DNA from 3 places in the Providencia stuartii genome. Region 3 is predicted to be linked to each of the others. Evidence: predicted binding sites of a transcription regulator. Region 3 holds the regulator's gene; each other region holds the start of a gene.
The links. Region 3 encodes PhoB, which activates phosphate uptake and scavenging genes when phosphate is short. Its sites were predicted from a motif close to CTGTCATAAAACTGNCNNAT; they were not measured.
Positions count from the first base shown of each region.

Region 1: phoA (alkaline phosphatase) is a predicted target of PhoB. The motif match lies at 1,552-1,571, and genes of this name have one in related genera.
Region 2: serA (phosphoglycerate dehydrogenase) is a predicted target of PhoB. The motif match lies at 1,868-1,887, and genes of this name have one in related genera.

Region 1 covers NZ_CP119546.1:655,692-658,983, reverse strand. Annotated here, with positions in the region: gene phoA (alkaline phosphatase) at 39-1,478, opposite strand; gene P2E05_RS02800 (alpha/beta hydrolase-fold protein) at 1,668-3,245, opposite strand.
Region 2 covers NZ_CP119546.1:1,520,281-1,523,572, reverse strand. Annotated here, with positions in the region: gene P2E05_RS06525 (5-formyltetrahydrofolate cyclo-ligase) at 1-561, shown strand, start outside; gene serA (phosphoglycerate dehydrogenase) at 602-1,852, opposite strand; gene rpiA (ribose-5-phosphate isomerase RpiA) at 2,233-2,889, opposite strand; gene P2E05_RS06510 (LysR family transcriptional regulator ArgP) at 3,082-3,292, shown strand, end outside.
Region 3 covers NZ_CP119546.1:856,892-860,183, forward strand. Annotated here, with positions in the region: gene sbcD (exonuclease subunit SbcD) at 1-957, opposite strand, end outside; gene phoB (phosphate regulon transcriptional regulator PhoB) at 1,274-1,963, shown strand; gene phoR (phosphate regulon sensor histidine kinase PhoR) at 1,985-3,292, shown strand, end outside.

The DNA.
Region 1 (3,292 bases), 200 kb from region 3:
AACTTCCTATCATAGAGGGTTTAGCTTACAGGGTTGGTTTATTGTTTCAATCCCATGGCATCACGCATGGTAAAGAACAAATCGGTTTGGTCAGTCAATCCCATGACGTTAGCAGCATGTGGGCCATATGCTGCAACGCGTAATTGAGTGCCAGTATGCTCCTGCGACTCCGTTTCAGAGTTACCGTAGTTAACGACCATGACGGAACCATCTTTTGTAATCAGAGCTTGAGTCAAGCCAGGTGCTTTAACGCCTTGAGGAACAATTTGGCTAGAGTGAGCATGGTCAGCTGTCACAATAATTAGTGTGTCCCCATGTTTTTTCGCAAACTCTAAACCAACCTGTACGGCCTCATCCAACGCCACTGTTTCACCAATTTGACCACATGGATTCGCGCTATGATTCTTTTTATCGATGGAAGCACTCTCAACCTGTAAGAAGAAACCATTAGGGTTAACTTCTAATAACTCGATCGCTTTTTTAGTCATTTGAGCCAACGTTGGCGCATTTGGATCTAACTTAGAATTCGGTTTACACTCAAGCGGCGGGTTATCAATATTGCCATGATATGTCGCTTTAGGGCCTTCCCAAGCAACAGCCATATTACCGTCATGGAATAGGCCTAAAACAGGTTTGTCTTGGTTAGCAACAGTGACTGCATCTAAGGATTTCGCATCACGAACAATATTAAAGCCACGTTCCTTTGCTTGCTCTTCTAAGGTTTTACCTTGGTAATCACCCGCTTTTGCAACTTGTTTAAAGCTCTTCGCACCACCCCCTAACGTGACATCCGCGCGGGTAACCAGTAGTTGCTCAGTGATTGAACCACGACCACCATTCTCTAAGGCATTGGTTGCACATTTTTCAGACGTTTCTTCAGGTCCATAACATTTACGACCTGTCACATGAGAAAATTGTGCAGCAGGTGTCGCGTCTTGCAACTCAGAAGTCGTAACATTACCAGTCGCTTTACCATTACGTTTAGCAATCTCAAGTAAGGTTTCATGGTCTTTACCGAATACATCGACACCTAAGGCGCCATTATAGGTTTTTACACCAGTAGACCATGCCGTTGCAGAAGCAGATGAGTCGGTAACATAGTCAGGTTTTTGTGTTTTTTTACTTAATGCATAGTGAGTATATTGACCCGTGATAGGCAATGCATCAATGCCTTTAAAGAAACCACCTGCGCCTTCTGCATAGTTACGTGCGACGGTAATTTCAGAGTCTCCCATACCATCACCAATAAACAGAATCACGTTTTTCGCTTGCTCGTTATGAAGCGCAGATTTCATAATATCTGTTTGTTCTTGGGTTAAACGACGAGCACCACCAAATTGGGTAACATCACCTTGTGCAGCTCGGTGTTGTAAAGCAGCATCATCTTTAGACGTGGATGCGGAGGCGGGAATAATACTACCAAAAACTATTGAACTTACTGCTACAGCTAGAATCGATTTCATGCAATGATTCATCATAATCATTTCCTTGCCAATAAAAGAAGTTAAATATGTAATTGCTTCAAATAATGACTGGCATGCTAATCCTGCTAGATGACAGTTGAATGACGCTTTTGTGTCGAAAAGAAGACGATTGCCATAATATGCAAAAAAAGCAGTCCAATAAAGACTGCTTTTTGCATTTTCTATCACTAATAGATGACATTATTATTTCGGTGGTTCAGCCATCAAATAACGAGTCCCTTGATATAAGGTTTCACACCAAGAAACATAATCATGGCCACTCGGAAGCTCTTCGGCCTCCACTTGATACCCTTTATGCTTTAACACATCCAATAATCGATAATGATTTTGGATTATCCCACCCCAACTACCACGCTGTTCGAATAACCCTGCCTCAAGATAAAAACGTAACGGTTTTTTCGACATTTGTTCGATTTCGCGGATTAGCCATTCAGGATCTTTGCCTTTAGGTGCCCACCAATAAGAACCGGACATACTGAGGACATTCCCGAATAATTCAGGATGTGACAGGGCATTCCAAGTCGCCCCCAAACCACCATAACTCGACCCCGCAATAATGGTGGATTTTGCAGGCGCTTGAATACCTTTGGTTGCTAAAACAGGCATAAGCTCTTTAGCAAGCATAGCAGGGAACTCAGCGTTTGGTGGTAGCTCCACATTTCTGCGCTCAGAGCTAATGCTATCGACAAATACCACATACATCGGTGGTATGGCTCCTTCTGACATCCACTTATCAAAAAATTCAGCCATTTTGTATGTTTGTAGATAGATTTGCCCATCTAACAAAACGAATACGGCAGGTTGCTTCATGGCCGCCTTAGGGCGATACACATAAATTTGTCGATCATTATTCAGCACATTGCTGTGGAAGCTAAATGATGTCAATTGACCATTAAGTTGATGACCTTCTATCTGAGCAAAGTGACATTGACGTTTTTCGGGTGATAGTGACAATAATGAGAAACGATTATAGCGATCATTTAGCAGTGATGGGATCGCCTGTGCGTTGAAAGGATCCGCTTGTGCTGTTGCTAGAATTGCCTTGCGCTGCGCAAACCCACCTTCTGTCACTTTTGGCACATCTGGCGCAATTTTATATTGCGATAACGTATCATTCGGCACGATAAAAGTGCGGTACCAAATATCCGTATTCGGTATATGAGCCATGGTCTCATGGTTACCTGAAGGGGCACCTAAAATATAAGCATTCGCTTTTGCTCCACGCCATAAAAAAGTGACTTTCTGCTGCCCTTTCTTATACTCCTCAACGAGCGGGGTTCCCTGTTCTTTCACCTCTCGCCAAAAAGCATCTGTCGTTTTCTCCTTCAGGTGTTTATCAATCAATGCCTGTAACTTAGGGCTATCAATTTTATTTTCTGCCTCAATCGCCAAAGGCTGGTAATTCGATAAGTTGAATTTAAGATTCCATGGCTGAGCAGGGGCGCCCTGTAAATTGAGATAATATTGCCCCTGAGCAGGGACAATATAAGAGACGGAGTGAGGCTCTGCGTGTGGCATTTTTTGCAGCAGTACACGGATTGGTGTTTTAGTACTGTCAGTAAGTACGATATCTGAGATCCCATCCCCCTCTTGGCGGATATACTGTTTATCAGAAATTTCAACGAATAAACAGCTATGACCTTCACTATCATGAATACCCTGAATAGAAGAAGATAATTCATCTAAACGAATACACTCCGATACCGCCGCCATCGCAGATGACGAAAATAAAATACAACCAATTAAAGGTAACGATTTCACATCAACTTCCATTGAGAGCTAATTTAATAGCGAACATTACTATCAAA
Region 2 (3,292 bases), 660 kb from region 3:
CAAATTCGCCAATCCGTTCGTCAATTACGCCGACAGTTGACTCCAGAGCAACAACAACTGGCCGCGAAAAAAATCGTACAGCAGACTTTATCTCACCCTAAAATTGCTCAAGCGCAGCACATTGCTTTGTTTCTTTCTTTCGATGGTGAGATCCATACCCAGCCCTTAATCGATGCACTCTGGCAACAGGATAAAAAAGTCTACCTACCTGTATTACACCCCTTTAGCCGTCATCATCTGCTGTTTTTAAACTATGCGCCAACGACGCAATTAATCAAAAATAGATTTAACATCGATGAGCCACCACTCGATGTCACTCAAGTGCTACCTATCAATCAGTTAGATATCATGATGATCCCATTAGTTGCCTTTGATGAACAAGGCCAACGTTTAGGCATGGGGGGTGGCTTTTATGATAGAACCTTAGCTAACTGGCAACAGAAAGGCTTTTACCCCATTGGTTTGGCACACGATTGCCAGCGCGTTCCCTTGCTCCCTGTGGCACATTGGGATATCCCGCTACCTGAAATTATTACGCCCCAAAAAATATGGCACTGGTGATCCAGTGCCATCATGTGTATTCAATCTCGTTGGTTAACGATTAATATAATAATCGTGCGCGGATCGTTCCCGGCAATTGTTTCAATTTAACCAAGATATCGTCAGCGTGGTCAGGTTGTTGAGTGATAATATCAATAACAACGTAACCTACGTTTCCTGAAGTACGTAAATACTGACCAACAACGTTAATATTATTTTCAGTAAATACTTGGTTAATGCTATTCATCATACCAGGACGGTTTTCGTGAATATGCAGTAAACGGTTAGTATCTTCTGTATGAACTGGCAGAGAAACTTCAGGGAAGTTCACCGCAGAAAGCGTCGAACCATTGTCTGAATATTTCGCTAATTTACTTGCGACTTCTAGCCCAATATTTTCTTGCGCTTCTTCCGTTGAACCACCGATATGCGGAGTCAAAATCACATTATCAAATTTGATTAGCTCACTAATGAAGGGATCATTCGGATCATTATTAGCAGCAGGCTCAGTTGGGAAGACATCGACAGCGGCACCCGATAAATGTTTACTCTCAAGGGCATCGGCTAAAGCAGGAATATCAACGACTGTTCCGCGTGAAGCGTTAATGAAAATAGCCCCTGGCTTCATCAATTCAAACTGCTCTTTTGCAAACATATTCTTGGTGCTCGCTGTTTCAGGCACATGCAAGCTGACCACATCACTCATGTTCAATAGCTCAGCCATTGAGCGCACCTGTGTCGCGTTACCGAGAGGCAGTTTATTTTCGATATCATAAAAATAAACATCCATACCAATGCCTTCAGCCAATATACCTAGCTGAGTACCGATATGACCATAACCCACAATCCCTAGACGCTTACCGCGCGCTTCAAAACAACCTTTAGCTTGTTTTTCCCAAATACCGCGGTGCGCTTTCATGTTCGCTTCAGGTATGCGACGTAACAATAACAGTAATTGACCAAGCACCATCTCAGCGACAGAACGGGTATTTGAGAACGGTGCATTAAAAACTGGGATACCGCGTTTAGCCGCAGCATCTAAATCCACTTGGTTTGTACCGATACAAAAACAACCAACAGCAACCAATTTTTCAGCTGCTGCAAAAATGTCTTCAGTCAGATGAGTACGGGAACGAATACCAACAAAACGCGCATCTTTAATTGCTTCTTTTAATTCTTCGTCCGACAACGCACTTTTGTGATATTCAATGTTGGTATAACCTGCTGCTTTTAAATTATCAACCGCGCTTTGGTGAACCCCTTCCAATAGTAAAAATTTAATTTTGTCTTTTTCCAAAGATACTTTGACCATTTACCCTACCCTATCATGCTTAAGATTTGTAACAGATGAACTGACCGTGTACCAACATAGCAAAAAACGGCACAGTATCAATACAATCGTTTGCCTAGCCCCTCTCACTAAACGCGATGAAAAAGAAGTAATATGGTAGAAAATCAGGGTGAGTAACACAAAATAAGGATTTTGCCTGCACTATAAGCATTAGTGTGAGATATATCACCAAAATAATCATAAATAAAAATTAGTGAAATTTTTTACGGGTCAGTGATACCGCTAAAATAGATAACAAAAATCCATGCCACATAAAAAATAAGCCAACCACATAATGGCTGGCTTATCTGATTGACGGCTAGGTAAGGCGATGACAATCAAATCATGATTGTCATGCTAATTTATTTAATGGTTTTAACACCGGCAGACGTTCCCATTAAAACAACATCAGCACCGCGATTTGCAAATAGGCCTACCGTTACAACGCCTGCTATCCCATTGATTTTATTTTCAAGAGCAACGGGGTCAACAATGCTAAGGTTGTGAACATCTAAAATAACATTACCATTATCTGTCACAACATTTTGACGATATTCAGGTGTTCCACCTAACTTAACAAGCTCTCTCGCAACATAGCTACGCGCCATCGGGATCACTTCAACAGGCAGTGGAAATTTGCCCAATACATCCACTTGTTTTGACTCATCAACAATACAAACAAATGTTTTAGAAATAGCTGCAACGATTTTTTCACGTGTTAAAGCCGCTCCACCACCTTTGATCATATTCATATGATGGTCAATTTCATCTGCACCATCAACATAAACATCCAGTGAGTCGACATCATTACAGTCAAGTACAGGGATACCTAATGATTTAAGCTTAGCGGTTGATGCTTCAGAACTTGATACCGCGCCTTCAATTTGGCCTTTCATGGTCGCCAGTGCATCAATAAAATGAGAAGCAGTAGAGCCTGTGCCAACCCCCACGATCGTACCCGGTTTTACGTATTCTAATGCTGCCCAACCTACTGCTTTTTTTAGTTCGTCCTGAGTCATGCCCATGCCTTCTATTATTTTTCACAAGTAAATAAAGTTTGTTGAATAAGCCTATTATATAACGGACCCTTAACAAGGTCAGCTTTGTTCGTTGTATTCTGTGATTCACACATTGTCATCAATATTACAGGAGTTCTGAAATAAAATATGGCATAGTGAGTAGTAGAATAACAACAAGGAGAATACCCCCTAATGAAGCGCCCTGATTACCGCGCGTTGCAAGCACTGGATGCTGTCATTCGTGAAAGAGGATTTGAGAGAGCGGCTCAAAAACTGTGTATTACACAATCTGCGGTTTCACAGCGGATCAAACAATTAGAAAATCTATTTGGTCAACCGCTACTCGTTCGAACAGTTCCGCCACATCCCACAGAGCAAGGGCAAAAGCTATTAGCCTTACTCC
Region 3 (3,292 bases):
ATAGTCTTGCGATGCGACTTCAATATCTAACCAAATAGGTGGGGTGTCAGGCGTATGTTTTAATGTCTTTAATTGCTTTTCAATGTCAGCAAGTGAGCCTTTTAATGTTTGTAGTGGCTGAAATAGAGGAATAGGGAGCTGACAAATTTGTGAGATTTGATGGCCGTCAAACTCCACCATACAGACACTTTTTTGTTGCTGAGCCTCATCAAAACTTAGAGCAATAGGAGAGCCAGAGTAACGGATATGTTGCTGTCCCCCAATCGTTTGTGGGCGGTGAATATGCCCTAATGCGATGTAATCAGCAGGAGGAAATGCGCCGGAAGGGAATGCATCCAAGCTACCAATATAGATATCGCGCACAGAATCGGACACTTCGGCGCCGACAACCGTTAGGTGGCCAGTGGCAATAATAGGGATATCTAATCCGAGTGATGCCCGTTGTTGTACTGCTAGTTGATAGCTATTTTGGTAATACTCGCTAATCGCGGTCTGTAGTGATAGCTGTTTTTCTTCGCTGCTTTGTCCTGCCACGCTCAATTGAATATCTCTTGGTCGTAGAAAAGGAATGGCACAAAGTAGTGCCCCAGGTTGGCCTTGTGCATTTTTTAAGGTGATCACCTGTGGATGGCTGCCAGAGGTGACAACCTGGGTATTTAAATACGCAAGCAACGAGCTGGTTTCGTTTAAGACCGAAACGGAATCATGATTACCACTCAGTATGACTAGCTGGCAGCCAGTTTGTTGGAGTGACACAACGAATTGGTTGTAAAGTTCTCTCGCATAGCTAGGCGGGGAGCCTGTGTCAAAAATATCTCCGGCAACGATCACGGCATTCACTTGGTATTGTTTAACTTGCTCAATCAGCCAAGTTAAAAAGTGTTGATGCTCAACAGCTCGGTTTTTGGTGAAAAAATATTGGCCAAGGTGCCAGTCGGAGGTATGAATGATACGCATAAGGGCTGATTCCTGCTGCTTGATAGAGTTGCGATGATGAGTATACCTTATTAGAGGTCGTTAATGGCAATATCAGAACAAATAGCGAATTGAGTGGGAAGAGATGTTAGGCATATTGCCCAGTAGATGATGATGCCGTATGAAGATAAATCCATTCACGGCATTATGTATGACAAGTTTATTTCACTAAAATGACAATTTACCACTAATATAGAAAAGAGTCGTGTCATTGGATGACAGGATTCATAATTCTGTCATAAAAGTGACGCATAATGGTTTCACTTTTAATAATCTCTTCTTATTTACAGGATTAATCATGGCAAGACGCATTCTAGTTGTTGAAGATGAAGCGCCCATCCGAGAAATGGTTTGTTTTGTACTGGAGCAGAATGGTTTTCAGTCTATTGAAGCTGATGATTATGATTCCGCGATTGCGCAGTTGGTTGACCCATTACCTGACCTAGTTCTATTGGATTGGATGATCCCAGGCGGATCCGGTATTCAAGTGATTAAGCACATGAAACGTGACAGTGATACTCGCGATGTTCCTGTGATGATGCTAACAGCAAGGGGAGAAGAAGAAGATCGCGTAAAGGGATTGGAAGTTGGTGCAGATGACTATCTAATCAAGCCTTTTTCGCCTAAAGAGTTAGTCGCGCGAGTAAAAGCCATTTTACGCCGTATTTCGCCAATGGCGACTGAAGATATTATTGAAATGAATGGGTTAACACTCGACCCAACGTCTCACCGCGTTAGCAGTAACGATGTGCCTATTGATATGGGGCCAACGGAATATAAATTATTGCATTTCTTTATGACTCACCCCGAACGCGTATATAGCCGTGAACAGTTACTCAATTATGTGTGGGGGGCGAATGTGTATGTTGAAGATAGAACGGTTGATGTTCATATTCGTCGTCTCAGAAAAGCATTAGAGACGGAAGGGCATGATAAAATGGTTCAAACGGTTCGTGGCACTGGCTATCGCTTTTCAGTGCGCTACTGAGAAATAACAGGAGATTCCAGTTTGCTTGAACGCTTATCATGGAAGCAGCTAGTTTGGGGGCTGTTTTTATTTATCTTACCAGCCTTAATATTGTCTATTTTCATCGGCCATCTAGCATGGCTTTTAGTGATTTCATTGGCGGCGGCCTTAATTTGGCATAGCTATAACCTGATGAAGCTTTCATATTGGTTATGGCTTGATCGCAGTATGCTTCCACCTGATGGCAAAGGGGGGTGGGAACCCATATTTTATGGCATCTACCAACTTCAACAACGAAACCGTAAACGCCGTCGTGAATTAGGCCAATTGATTAAACGCTTTCGCAGTGGGGCAGAGTCTTTACCGGATGCGGTTGTGATGATGACTCTTGAAGGTAACATTTTTTGGTGTAATCGGCATGCCCAGCACCTATTAGGTTTTCGTTGGCCGGAAGATAGCGGGCAACCTATTTTTAATTTATTGCGCTATCCTGACTTTAGTCGGTATTTCACGTTACAAAATTATGAGCAAGCGTTAACGATAGAGTTAAACAGTGGCGCTATTGTCGAATTTCGTATCTTGCCTTATAGCGAAGACCAGCTCCTAATGGTGGCTCGTGATGTCACTGAAAAGCGTCGCTTAGAAAAATCGCGTAGAGATTTCTTTGCGAACGTTAGTCATGAGCTACGGACACCGTTGACAGTCATTCAAGGTTATCTTGAAGTATTGGAAGACCAAGAAAATACTTCTCCGGCAAATAAAAAAGCCTTGATGGTGATGCAAGAGCAAGCACATCGGATGGATAATTTAGTGAAACAATTACTGCAATTATCTCGTATTGAAGTCGCGCCTCATATCAATTTAGATGAACAAGTGAATATTCCGGTCATTTTAAAAATGATAGAGCAGGAGGCAATAAGTTTAAGCCAAGGCCGACAGCAATTGGTATTTTCAGTGGATGAAAAGTTACGTGTTTATGGTAATGAAGAGCAATTACGTAGTGCGGTAGCGAACCTTGTCTATAATGCCATTATGCACACACCGGAAGGGACGACAATTCGTGTAGGTTGGCAAAAAACACATAATGGCGCGCGCTTTAGTGTGACAGATAATGGTGCAGGGATCCCCGCAGAGCATATTCCTCGCTTAACGGAACGTTTTTATCGTGTTGATAAAGCGAGGTCTCGCCAAACTGGTGGGGGGACGGGATTAGGTCTTGCTATCGTTAAGCATGCTTTGCAGCATCATAACAGCCAGTTAGTGATAACCAGTCAGTTAGGCAAGGGGAGTGAATTCTCATTTACCTTACCGCCAGTGTTAATTGTCGTAGATAAAAAGGCGAATAAAACA